3 regions of the Brachymonas moutaii (nom. illeg.) genome follow, and region 1 is predicted to be linked to each of the others. Evidence: riboswitches for the same ligand, from Rfam matches in the RefSeq annotation. Region 1 holds a riboswitch; each other region holds the start of a gene.
The links. Region 1 has a riboswitch for cobalamin ahead of ACP2WS_RS07620 (cobyrinate a,c-diamide synthase). Riboswitches for the same ligand answer to the same signal wherever they lie in the genome.
Positions count from the first base shown of each region.

Region 1 (3,638 bases):
GCGGACTGCTGGCAAACCAGGGGTGGAAATAACTCGCCCGCACATTGCCCTGCGGCCCTGTCCGGTAGAACGCCTCGCCAGCCTTGCTGCGACTCGTCACGCGCGGACTGACCGTGCGGGCCGCTTCGGCCTCCGGCGTGTCCAGGGTCGAATAGTGAAAGGTATGCCCCCGCAGCGGCGGCGCATCGCATCCGGGCACCGCCAGCGCCTGCGGCCCCAGCCCCTGAAGCCGTCCATGCATGCGCACCGTCCCGGGCAGCACACCCCACAGTGGCACGGCAGCTTCCGGTTCCGCGCCCGCTGGAACCAGACCCTCGGCAAGCGCCATCATGCCGCCGCATTCGGCCCACACCGGCCGCCCCGACTGCACATGGCGTCGAATGCTCTCGCGCATGCCGGTCTGGGCCTGCAGCGCCTCCAGATGCAGCTCCGGATAACCGCCCGGCAGCCACAGCGCATCGCACGCCGGCAGCGCCGCATCCTCCAGGGGAGAAAAAAACACCAGCTCGGCACCCAGCGCCTGCAGGGTACGCACATTGGCCTCGTACAGAAAGCAGAACGCCGCATCCCGGGCCACTGCGATGCGCACGCCCTCCAGGCTGCGCGGCTCCGCGTGCAGCCAGGCGTCCAGAGGCGATGCGCCCTCCTCTGTGCAGCGCAAGCCCACGGGGCTCTCCAAGGCCTCTGGCTCCGAAGGCTCCAGCGCCGACGGGAACTCCGTCATCCAGCGACTCGGCACAGACTGCCCCTCATCGGCCACCAGCGGCATGTCCGCGAGTGCATCGGCGGCCAGATCGAGCCGTGCCAGGGCATCGGCCATCTCGGGAGCCAGCATCAGCCCCAGATGCCGCTCGGGCAGAGAAAAATCGGCGTTGCGCATGATCGCGCCCATCCAGTCGTGTGGCTCCCGGAGCCCTCGGCGCAGCATGTCGGCATGGCCACTGCTTGCCACCCGGTTCGCCACCACGCCCGCCCAGCGCACCCCTTCGCGGTAATGCGCCAGTCCATGTGCCAGGGCCCCGAACGTGCCCGCCATGGCATGGGCATCGATCACCGCCAGCACCGGCAGGCCCAGCCGCACCGCCAGATCCGCACTGCTCGGCTCGCCATCGTAGAGACCCATGACGCCCTCGATGAGAATCAGGTCATTGCAGGCAGCCGCCTCGCGGAGCATGCTTCGGCACGCCGCCTCGCCCACCATCCACAGATCGAGCTGATACACCGGCTGGCCGCTTGCGAGCGCATGCCAGCCCGGATCAATGAAATCAGGTCCACACTTGAACACCTGTACCCGCAGGCCACGCCGCGTCCACCAGCGTGCCAGCGCCGCGACGAGCGTGGTCTTGCCCTGCCCCGAGGCCGCAGCACCTACCAGCAGGGCCGGACACGCCACCGTGCCCGCCTGCGCAGAGGATTTCGCCATGATTCGCACATATCCATCCTGCAGCCACACCCATCGCACATGGGCATGCCGCCTCCCACGCCACCAGCCACCCCGCCGGCGCGTGCGCACGAACACCCTCCCTGCCGGGGCTTGGGTGTCCTCCCATGCTGGCCGGTCTCCGGGCTGACGGCGAACCGACGGCACCTTCCCGGGCGAGTGGGCGCTCTCCCAGTGGCATGTGGCCGTGGCTGCAGATCGCGCTCCCCAAGGCATGCGATCCGCACCGTTTTACCGTTGCGGGGGCAGCGCAGGCCGGGACAACGCGCACACCCGCTCTTCGGTGGCGTTCTCCTCCTGCTTCCCGTTTCACCCACGAACCCGTCTGCATGACCGATTCTCGGAATGCCTGCCGACATCGTCTGCTGCGACAGACACCACGCGCGCGATGCGCATGCTTCTACAGGCAGAGCGCCGGCCCGGGGAGATGCATTTCTCTCCAGATTCCTGTGGGCACCAGCAAATCGGCATTCTAGCCTGCCCATCACGGCCCCTGCTCCCTCCCCTGCGGATCAGGGCGCATGGACTACAATGACAGGCATTCAGAGGCCCTCTCCTTCAGCCTGCGGCGGCATGCGCAGGCTGCCTCTTCGCCGCCATGACATCTCCGCACACATCCCCTCTTCTCGATCAGGTTGCCGACCGTGTCGAGCAGCTGCTCACGCGCCATCATGCGCTGCAGCAGGCGCACGACCTCCTGCAGCAACAGGTCATCGAACTTGGACAGGAACGCGATTCGCTCAAGTCCCGGCTGGCAGCTGCACGCGCGCGCATCGACTCCCTCCTCGACCGCATCCCGGTGGATGCCTCCCCCATGCATGCGCCCGTCCTCCCGCCGACGGCCTGGGGAACCCCCGACTCGGTGGATGCGCCGCTCCCCTCCCCCACCGACTCGGCAGCCCCATCCGAGTCCGCCAAGGAACGCCCCGATGAAACAGCTTGAAGTGCACATCATGGGACTGGCCTACATGCTGGGCTGCCCCGATGGCTCCGAGAGCCTGATGCTCGAAGCCGTCCAGAAGGTCGATACCGCCATGTGCCGCATCCGCGATGCCGGCAAGATTCGGGCCCGTGACCGCATTGCCGTGCTGGCCGCGCTCAACGTCGCCTATGACCTCCTCGAACGCGAACAGCTCGCCGCCCGGGAAGCCGCACAGGCCGCAGCAGCCAGTGCCGAAGAAACAGAGTCCACACTCTCTGATGACGCCCCCACCAGCGAGGCCCCAGCCACGCATCCACGCCTGCAGCACCTGCTCGGCGAAATGGAGACCGTGCTCGGCGCCCCTCCCACAGAGCCCGCCGCCGAGGCACTGCCTTCTTCCTCCGGCACCGACTGACCCCTGCATGCCCCCAGCGATGGCTGGCACACAAATTACATGTTCCGCCTGTCTCCAAGGCCGCAACCTTGCCCTACAATGGGGGCGTCTGCACCGGTTCCGGCTTTATAGTTCCTTGAACCAATGCTCTTTGAGCTCGGGCTTGGTATATTGCCCGGCCAGCGTGACCATCTCGCGTAGATGGACCCACGGCCAGTGCTGCCCTCGCCCCCCTGAACCCTCGGTTCAGGATGCGGTCGGTTCCCGTGCAGACACCTCATTCCTCACACCGCTCGCGGTGTTTTTTTACGCCCATCGTTCTGCGGCGCCATGGCGGTGTGCCGCCTCTTGCCATGATTCTCGAACCCCTCACCATCGTTGAACTGGCCGGTCTCGGCCTCATGGGAGGCTTCATGGCAGGGCTCCTGGGCATCGGCGGCGGCATGGTGCTCGTGCCCTTCATCAGCTGGATCATCGTCGCCCACGGTGTGGAGCAGGGTCTGGCCGTCAAGATGGCCATCGCCACGTCCATGGCCACCATCTTCTTCACCTCGATGTCGAGCGTGCGCGCCCATCACCGCCGCGGCATGGTGCGCTGGGATCTGGTCAAGGGCATCGCGCCCGGCATCATGATCGGCGCACTCATCGTCAGCATCGGCATCTTCTCGCTGCTCAAGGGCGCCTGGCTCTCCCTCATGTTCGGCGTGCTGGTCACCGTCGCTGCCCTGCAGATGCTGCTCGACCGCAAGCCCAAGCCCACCCGCCAGATGCCTGGCCCCGGAGGCCAGGCTGCTGCGGGCGGCATGATCGGTTTTCTCTCCGGCCTGCTCGGGGCTGGTGGCGGCTTCATCAGCGTGCCCTTCATGACCTGGTGCAACGTG
Region 1 covers NZ_JBNGEN010000005.1:135,821-139,458, reverse strand. Annotated here, with positions in the region: gene ACP2WS_RS07620 (cobyrinate a,c-diamide synthase) at 1-1,423, opposite strand, end outside; cobalamin riboswitch at 1,537-1,781, opposite strand; gene ACP2WS_RS07615 (cell division protein ZapB) at 2,040-2,384, shown strand; gene ACP2WS_RS07610 (cell division protein ZapA) at 2,371-2,778, shown strand; gene ACP2WS_RS07605 (sulfite exporter TauE/SafE family protein) at 3,111-3,638, shown strand, end outside.

Region 2 (3,638 bases), on a different contig from region 1:
GGATGAGCACATCGACGTCCGAGTAGGGGTACAGCTCGCCTCTGCCGAAGCCCCCCACTGCCGCCAGCGCAACCCGTTCGCGGTCGAGCCCGTGCTGCTGCCACAGGGCCGTGAGCGAGTGATCGGTGAGTTGCGCCAGCCGGTGCAGGATGCCCATGATGCTGCGCATGGCGCGCACGCTGCCGGATTCATCGGCCAGCGGCGCGAGCAGGGCCTGCTTGGCGGCCTGGTAGTCCTGGCGCGTGAGCGGGGCAGGGGCGGAGAAGGGAGACGGAGTGCTCATGGGAAAGGGGAAAAGGCAGATTTCTCGGAGGACCGGAAAGGAGTGGCACCGGCAGGTTGACCAGGCACTCCGGAGAGGTGCAACTCCGTGGCAAGCAAGAAGCGCACCAGGGCACTGCCTCCCCGGACAAGGCCACAGCGTCTGCCGGCCGAGCACCGGGAATGGGCATCAGGTCGCAGTGGCGTGCACAAAGTCGGGCAGCGCGGGCATGCCGGGCGACAGGGTGAGCACCTCATAGCCCGTGGGCGTGACGACCACGGCATGTTCCCATTGGGCCGAGAGGGATCGGTCCTTGGTGACGATGGCCCAGCCATCGGGACCTTCCTTGATCTCGCGGCGGCCTGCATTGACCATGGGCTCGATGGTGAAGATCATGCCTGGAACCAGTTCCTCCATGGTGCCTGGCCGGCCGTAGTGCAGCACCTGCGGATCGGTGTGGAAGTCGCGGCCCACTCCGTGTCCACAGAATTCGCGTACCACGCTGTAGCCGTGGCTCTCGACGTATTTCTGGATGGCGTGGCCCACGTCTCCCAGATGGGCTCCGGGCCTGACTTCGAGAATACCCTTCCACATGGATTCGTAGGTGACGCGGCACAGCCGGCTGACGTAGGGGGGCGCGGCATCCTCACCGCCCACGATGTACATGCGGCTCGAATCGCCATGCCAGCCGTTGAGGCGGGGAGTGACGTCGATGTTCACGATGTCGCCCTTCTTGAGCGGCTTGTCGTTGGGAATGCCGTGACAGACCTGGTGGTTGACCGAGGTGCACATCGATTTGGGATAGGGGCGGTGGCCGGGAGGCGCGTAGTTGAGGGGCGCGGAGACGGCACCGTGGCTGGTGGTGTATTCCTCGCAGAGGCGGTCCAGCTCGTTGGTGGTGATGCCGGGGACGACATGGGGACCGAGAAAGTCCAGCAGTTCGCCCGCAAAGCGGCATGCCTTGCGCATTTCCTCGATTTCTTCAGGGGTATGGATGATGATGCTCATGCAGGAGATTATCCGCGCATTGCCCGTGCATTGCATGACGAAGGTTGCCGTTTCCATGCACTTGGAGAGGGATGGGAGCGCATCGCCGATACAATGGAGAGTTCCTGCACCGAACCCTCACCGCTGTGAGGCGGGGCAGGAACGAGAGAATGCCAGGTGCCCCGCAAGGGTTGAACGGGAACCGGGTGCGCGCCTGCAGGGCGCCATGCCCGGACTGCCCCCGCAACGGTGGGTGAGTGTGGGCGTTTCATGCTGCGCGACATGGTCCATGCCGCGCGGCAGCCACTGTCTGGGTCGTGGAGTCCGTGCAATGCGGTTCTCTTGGATCGACATCGGATGGGAAGGCGAAACGTCAAGACTCACGAGTCCGGATACCGGCCTGGCATGCAGCGTGCTGCCGCTTCAGGGTGCGGCAGCCAGTATCTTGACCGTTTGCGGGGAGCAGACCGGGAGTCCGTCTTCGGGGTGCGGCATGGCATGAAGCCATGCACGTCCGTGCAGAGGGTGTCCGTGCGTTTCAGTTCAGGAAGCGCGCGGGGGCCGGCATGGGGGTGCAAGGCAAGGCAGTGCGGGGCACTCCGGCTGGCGTGTTTTTCCGGATGCGTGCAATGCGGTCATACACCGTATCGACAATGACACATTCCATTTCTATGTTCCGGCTGGCAGGGCTGCTGTTCTGCCTCAGTCCGGTGGCGGCTGCCGTGGCGCAGACTTCGGGCACTGCGGCGGCACAGGCATCGGCAGGGGAGGCACCGCGCGATTCCGCCGACGGGGGCGATGCCCCGGAGTACAACGTGGTGATCACCGGCTCGCGTGCCGAAATGTCCGTGAAGGACACGCCCCAGCGCATCGAGGTGGTGACGCGCAGACAGATCGAGGCGACGCCCCATGCGGAGCTGGCCGATCTGCTGGGCAAGACCACGAGCGTGGACATCAAGCAGTATCCGGGGCTGTCCTCGGCCGTGGGCATGCGCGGATTCACGCCCTATAGCCCGATGGTGGGCGAATCGCTGCAGACGCTGGTGCTGCAGGATGGCATTCCGGCCATCGTCAACGAGCTGAGCATGATGCCCACCGCTGGCGTGTCCCGCATCGAGGTGCTGCAGGGGCCTGCGTCGTCCCTTTATGGCTCGCAGGCCATGGCAGGCGTGATCAACCTGATTCCGGTGCGCCGCACGGGTGCGCTGCAGGGTGGTGTGGAGGTGTCTGCCGGCACTATGGGCCAGCGCGAGGTGCAGGGAGACATTGGCGGTGCACTGACACCCTGGCTCAATTTCGACTATTTCGGCGGATGGCACCGTCAGGGCGATTACAGCTACCCGGGAGGAACGGCGCATCCGAGCGGCTATGACACCTACCACCATGACCTGCGACTGGGATTCAGGCTGGCGCCGCAGTGGCAGCTCGACGTGCGCGCGGATCTGTTCAAGGGCAACGATGTGGAGAATCCTGGAGCGTTGCCTGGCTATTCGGGCACGCCGACGGTCAAGGACATGACCCATCGGCTCTACAGCGCCGTGCTCAGGGGGGATGTGGGCAACCATGCACTCAGCATCACGGGCTACAGGGGTGAGGAACATACGTCCATGGACGACGTGGCCACCGATGGCTCCAGGACTCCCTCGTTCCAGTCGGCACTGGACTGGCATGGGGTGCAGCTCAAGGACGAATGGCAGTGGCACCCCGGTGCGGAGCTGGTCTACGGGTTCGACTACCAGGTACAGAAGGCGCGCTCGGTGAGCTACTGGTATGGTTCCCCGTCGGTCTACCAGCCAGACAGCCGACAGGAAAACGCTGCGCTCTATGCCCAGCAGAACGTCCGCTTCAACGACGGACGCACGTCGGCCTATGTGGGGGGACGATACGACCATTTTCGTCTGTCCACCCTGGACACGGATGACTTCCCGGACAACGCTCCGCAGAGCCGCAACTTCCACCAGTTCAGCCCGAGTGCCGGCATCCGCCATGCCCTCACGCCTGCACTGGCGCTGCATGCGACCATCGGCCGGGGCTATGCGGCTCCGAGCGCCTGGAAACTTGCGGGCAAGTATTCGAGCTACGGCATGGACTACCAGGGCAATCCGGCGCTCAAGCCGGAGAGCAGCGTCAGCGCCGACATCGGCCTCTCGGCAGAGCAGGACAACTGGAACGCGGATGTGACCCTTCATGACACGCGCGTGCACGACAAGATCGTGGCGGTGACGCTGCCGGGCAATGTGTCCTCGTGGACCAATGCCGACAGAGCCCGGATGCAGGGCATGGAGCTGAGTGGCCGCTGGCGCATCACCCCGGCGCTGGATCTGGGGGTGGGCTACAGCTACAGTTTCCGCGCGGAGCAGAACAACGGCTCGGGCTGGACGGATCTGGA
Region 2 covers NZ_JBNGEN010000001.1:347,142-350,779, reverse strand. Annotated here, with positions in the region: gene glnD ([protein-PII] uridylyltransferase) at 1-283, opposite strand, end outside; gene map (type I methionyl aminopeptidase) at 452-1,270, opposite strand; cobalamin riboswitch at 1,408-1,667, shown strand; gene ACP2WS_RS01575 (TonB-dependent receptor plug domain-containing protein) at 1,903-3,638, shown strand, end outside.
Region 2: it holds a riboswitch for cobalamin, as region 1 does, so the genes downstream of both, ACP2WS_RS01575 (TonB-dependent receptor plug domain-containing protein) here and ACP2WS_RS07620 (cobyrinate a,c-diamide synthase) in region 1, are expected to answer to the same signal.

Region 3 (3,638 bases), on a different contig from region 1:
CGGCGTGGTCAGCACCAGCCCCACCATGGCCGCCAGCGCCGCCATGGCCCGCGTGCCCGTCAGGGCGGCCTCGGGCCAGCCGGCCGCATGCCAGTGCACCTCCGGCCATCCGCCTGCCGAAGGCGCCACCGCCACCAGCAGCGTCGCGCACGACAGCACCACAAAGCTGCCCGCAGGGGCCACCACCCGCGCATACAGCCGCGCCGGCACCCGCGCGCCACCCAGCGTCACCGCCGCCAGCAGCGCCGCCAGCAGCAGCTCGGCCTTCCAGTCCGGCGCGACAAAGGCCGCCGCCAGGCCACAGCCCGCAAACAGAGCCTTGGCCACCGGTGTCACATCGCGCCAGCGATTGGCATAGGCAGCCTGCTCAATCCACACGGGCCACTCCGGCGGGGCCCGCAGCAGCAGAGGTACGCTCCTGATGGGGGGACTGCTCCGGCGCATGGCCGGCTGCCTCCCGCTCGCGGCGCTGGCGTTCGCGTTCGCGATGGCGCGTCACCGACGCCCCGAGCCAGTAGCCGATCACCCCCGCCCCAATGGCCGCCTGCAGCGCAAACAGCATCGAGGCGATTTCGGGCCCGGGCTCCATCAGGGGCGCAAACCACGGGCGGTAGTGCGGTGCAATCACCGTGATGGCGTCGCGCGCTGCATCGTCCGACCCGCCAAAAAGCGCCTGCGCCTTGCCGTCCGGCCCCAGCGCCGGCGTGCGCACGAACAGGAGCGGCGCCACGGTCAGCACCACAACGCATGCCGCAATGATCCAGAATTGCCGCTTCATGCCCGCACCTCCTGCCCTGCATACAGCGGCAGACCGCGCAGATCCTCGCCCTGCAGGCGCGTCATGGCCTGCACCACCAGCACCGTCAGCAGCCCCTCGCTGATCGCCAGCGGAATCTGCGTCACGGCAAAGATGCCGCCGAACTTGAGCATCGAGCCCGCCACCCCGCTGACCGCATCGGGAAACGCCAGCGCCAGCTGCAGCGAGGTCACCACATACGTCACCAGATCAGCGAGCGTCGCCGCCAGAAACACATTCACGCTCAGCGGCAGGCGCAGCACGCGCCCGACGCGGAACACCGCCGCCGCCATGAGCGGCCCGGCAATGCCCATCGAGAACAGATTGGCCCCCAGCGTCGTCAGCCCCCCATGCGCCAGCAGAAGCGCCTGGAACAGCAGCACCACAAAGCTCACCGGCACCATCGCCAGCGGCCCGAACAGCAGAGCACCCAGCCCCACTCCCGTGGGATGCGAACAGCTGCCCGTGACCGAGGGCAGCTTCATGGCCGAGAGCAGAAAGGAAAACGCCGCCGACACCCCCAGCAGCATGCGCCGCTCCGGGTGATCGCGCAGACTGCGGCGCGCCGACCAGATGCCCGCTGCCAGAAACGGCGCCGAAGCCGCCGTCCATGCCACCGCGTGCTTGAGTGGCAGAAAACCTTCCATGATGTGCATTCGAAACCTCCCGTCGAACCGTGTGATGTGAAAGACACGAGCGCACCACGGCAACAGGAAGATGGGAAGGGAAAGTCTGGGCAGGCCGGCACGGCAGCCGCGCCCCGCCGTTTCCGCAGGGAGGAAACACAGAGGCGCACGCCAACGCGCGGCAGCAGACTCCCAGATCCCCCGGGGAATGGTGCTGGCTCGTCGCGGGCCGGTATTCTGGCTTGCCCTCTTCCTAGTCCGCGCCTTCCCGCGTCGGAGGACGCAGTGGCGTGAGGCGGAGTCGTCAGGCTTACAGCAGCGGGGGCTGCGCCGGAATGGCCACTAGCTGCATGGCGTCACCGGCTTCCCGTTTAACGCAGGCGCCAGACCCGAAGCCCGGCAACCCACGCACCCGTGCCGCCATTATAGGAAGGGAGGTGCGTGCTGGGGAGGGTGCTTGGCTGCGAAGCGGGCTGCCTCGAGCAGCCACTCCCCTGCGTCACCCTGCAGCCCCTTTCGCCCGGAGGTTGCCAGCAGCTCAGGCTCCAGGCACCATGCCATCCCAGACGCAAACAAAAAACATTGACACATGAGCGCAAATAATGCACACTCATCACAAAGGAGATAACCTCATCTGTCTCATCAAAATGGAGAAAGTGATGGCAACACTGTTTCTGAACGTGGACGACTCCCTTCTGTCTCGCGCACTGCTGAACAGCCAGGAACAAGGCATCAGCCTTGAGGCCTGGGTACATGAGGCGCTCAAGGCAGCCTCCCTTAGCCAGGCTCCCGATGCCCCGCACAAGACCGTGAATGTGGACAGCCTCATCTCTAGGCTCTTGGAGAAGGCACGCGCCGTAAACATCAAGGGCGAATTCACTCTGAACGAATTATGCGACGACAGTGACTGGAATGCACTCACGAGCGGAGAGCGCAAAAGCTTGGGCAAGGCCTTTCGCAAAGCCCTTGAAGACACCCATTCTCATCCACCCATTGCCAGGTTCGTGAGGCGCAACAGCGCCAACAAAGCCATTTATCAACGTATCTGACATCCACACCACAAAGCCCCAAGGAGTATTTGCATGTTGAAAGCTGCCTACCTGAGCGCACCCCACGTCCAGGATTTCATCGCATGGGTAAGCAATAACCTGTGCAACAGCACTTTCGCTCACAGCTACATCAACCGCAAGAGCAAAAAGGCCTGGAGCTGCAGCAGCCTTTGCGATGCGTACCACAAGTACCACTGGCCGGCCACTCCTACGCCCTTGGTGCGCGCGCATTCTTCGGTCACTGCCGGCACAACCTTTGCCACCAATGCAGCCATTCTGAGCGTGCTGCAAGCTGAACTGAATACCGGGCTGAGCGCGAACAACCTCAAGCAGGTCACTGACGCCGCAGTGGATGTCATGACCTGGGGCGGTGTACGCCTTGGCAATGTGAGCTGGCTGCTGCGCCCCTCTACTCAAAAGGAATTGCTGGATATTCTGCAAACGACCCGCACGGCACTCAACTCGGGGGATACAGGTCACCCTCCACTCACTGCATCTTCCCTGCGCTTCAACGCAGGCATGTCGAAAATCTACTCACTGATCTGCGATGACTTCATCATCTATGACAGCCGCGTGGGTGCAGCTTTGGGATGGATGGTGGTCAAATTCTGCACCAGCCACCACCTTCACGCAGTACCTGCCGAACTGAATTTCCCCTGGTCTCCCGCCAAGGAATCTGCCCATGCCCTGAACCCCAAACAGCGCAATCCAAGCACGACGCTGTTGCAGTTTCAACGTCTGAAGTCTGGCCCGCACCATGCAGAATGGAACTTGAAAGCCAGCTGGATTCTGGACGCAATTTTGAAGCATCCCACAACTGCTGCATGCACAACTGCCTGTTTTCATGCTCTTGCACCCAACCAGCACCTCCGCGCTCTGGAAGCCGCCCTGTTCATGATTGGCTACGATCTGGGTGGCACTGCATCGCACGGCACTGTTCCCGTCACGTCCACTGCCAGCAGCACCACCAAGGCCCACTCGATGGGAGCTGCATCTTTCTTTAACTGGATTGATGCCTCCACCATTTCCAACAACGTCGCCTTTCGCTATCGGGTGACGCCTGCCGCCATCGAAACACAAGAACAAGACGCTGCCGGCAATTGGGTGACTGGCCCCATCTTTACGGCAGCAATCATCGATGCCACCCTGGCCAATCTCCGGAAACAG
Region 3 covers NZ_JBNGEN010000003.1:68,296-71,933, reverse strand. Annotated here, with positions in the region: gene ACP2WS_RS05325 (energy-coupling factor transporter transmembrane component T family protein) at 1-378, opposite strand, end outside; gene ACP2WS_RS05320 (energy-coupling factor ABC transporter substrate-binding protein) at 368-778, opposite strand; gene ACP2WS_RS05315 (energy-coupling factor ABC transporter permease) at 775-1,443, opposite strand; cobalamin riboswitch at 1,633-1,853, opposite strand; gene ACP2WS_RS05310 (DUF1413 domain-containing protein) at 2,070-2,471, shown strand; gene ACP2WS_RS05305 (hypothetical protein) at 2,505-3,638, shown strand, end outside.
Region 3: it holds a riboswitch for cobalamin, as region 1 does, so the genes downstream of both, ACP2WS_RS05315 (energy-coupling factor ABC transporter permease) here and ACP2WS_RS07620 (cobyrinate a,c-diamide synthase) in region 1, are expected to answer to the same signal.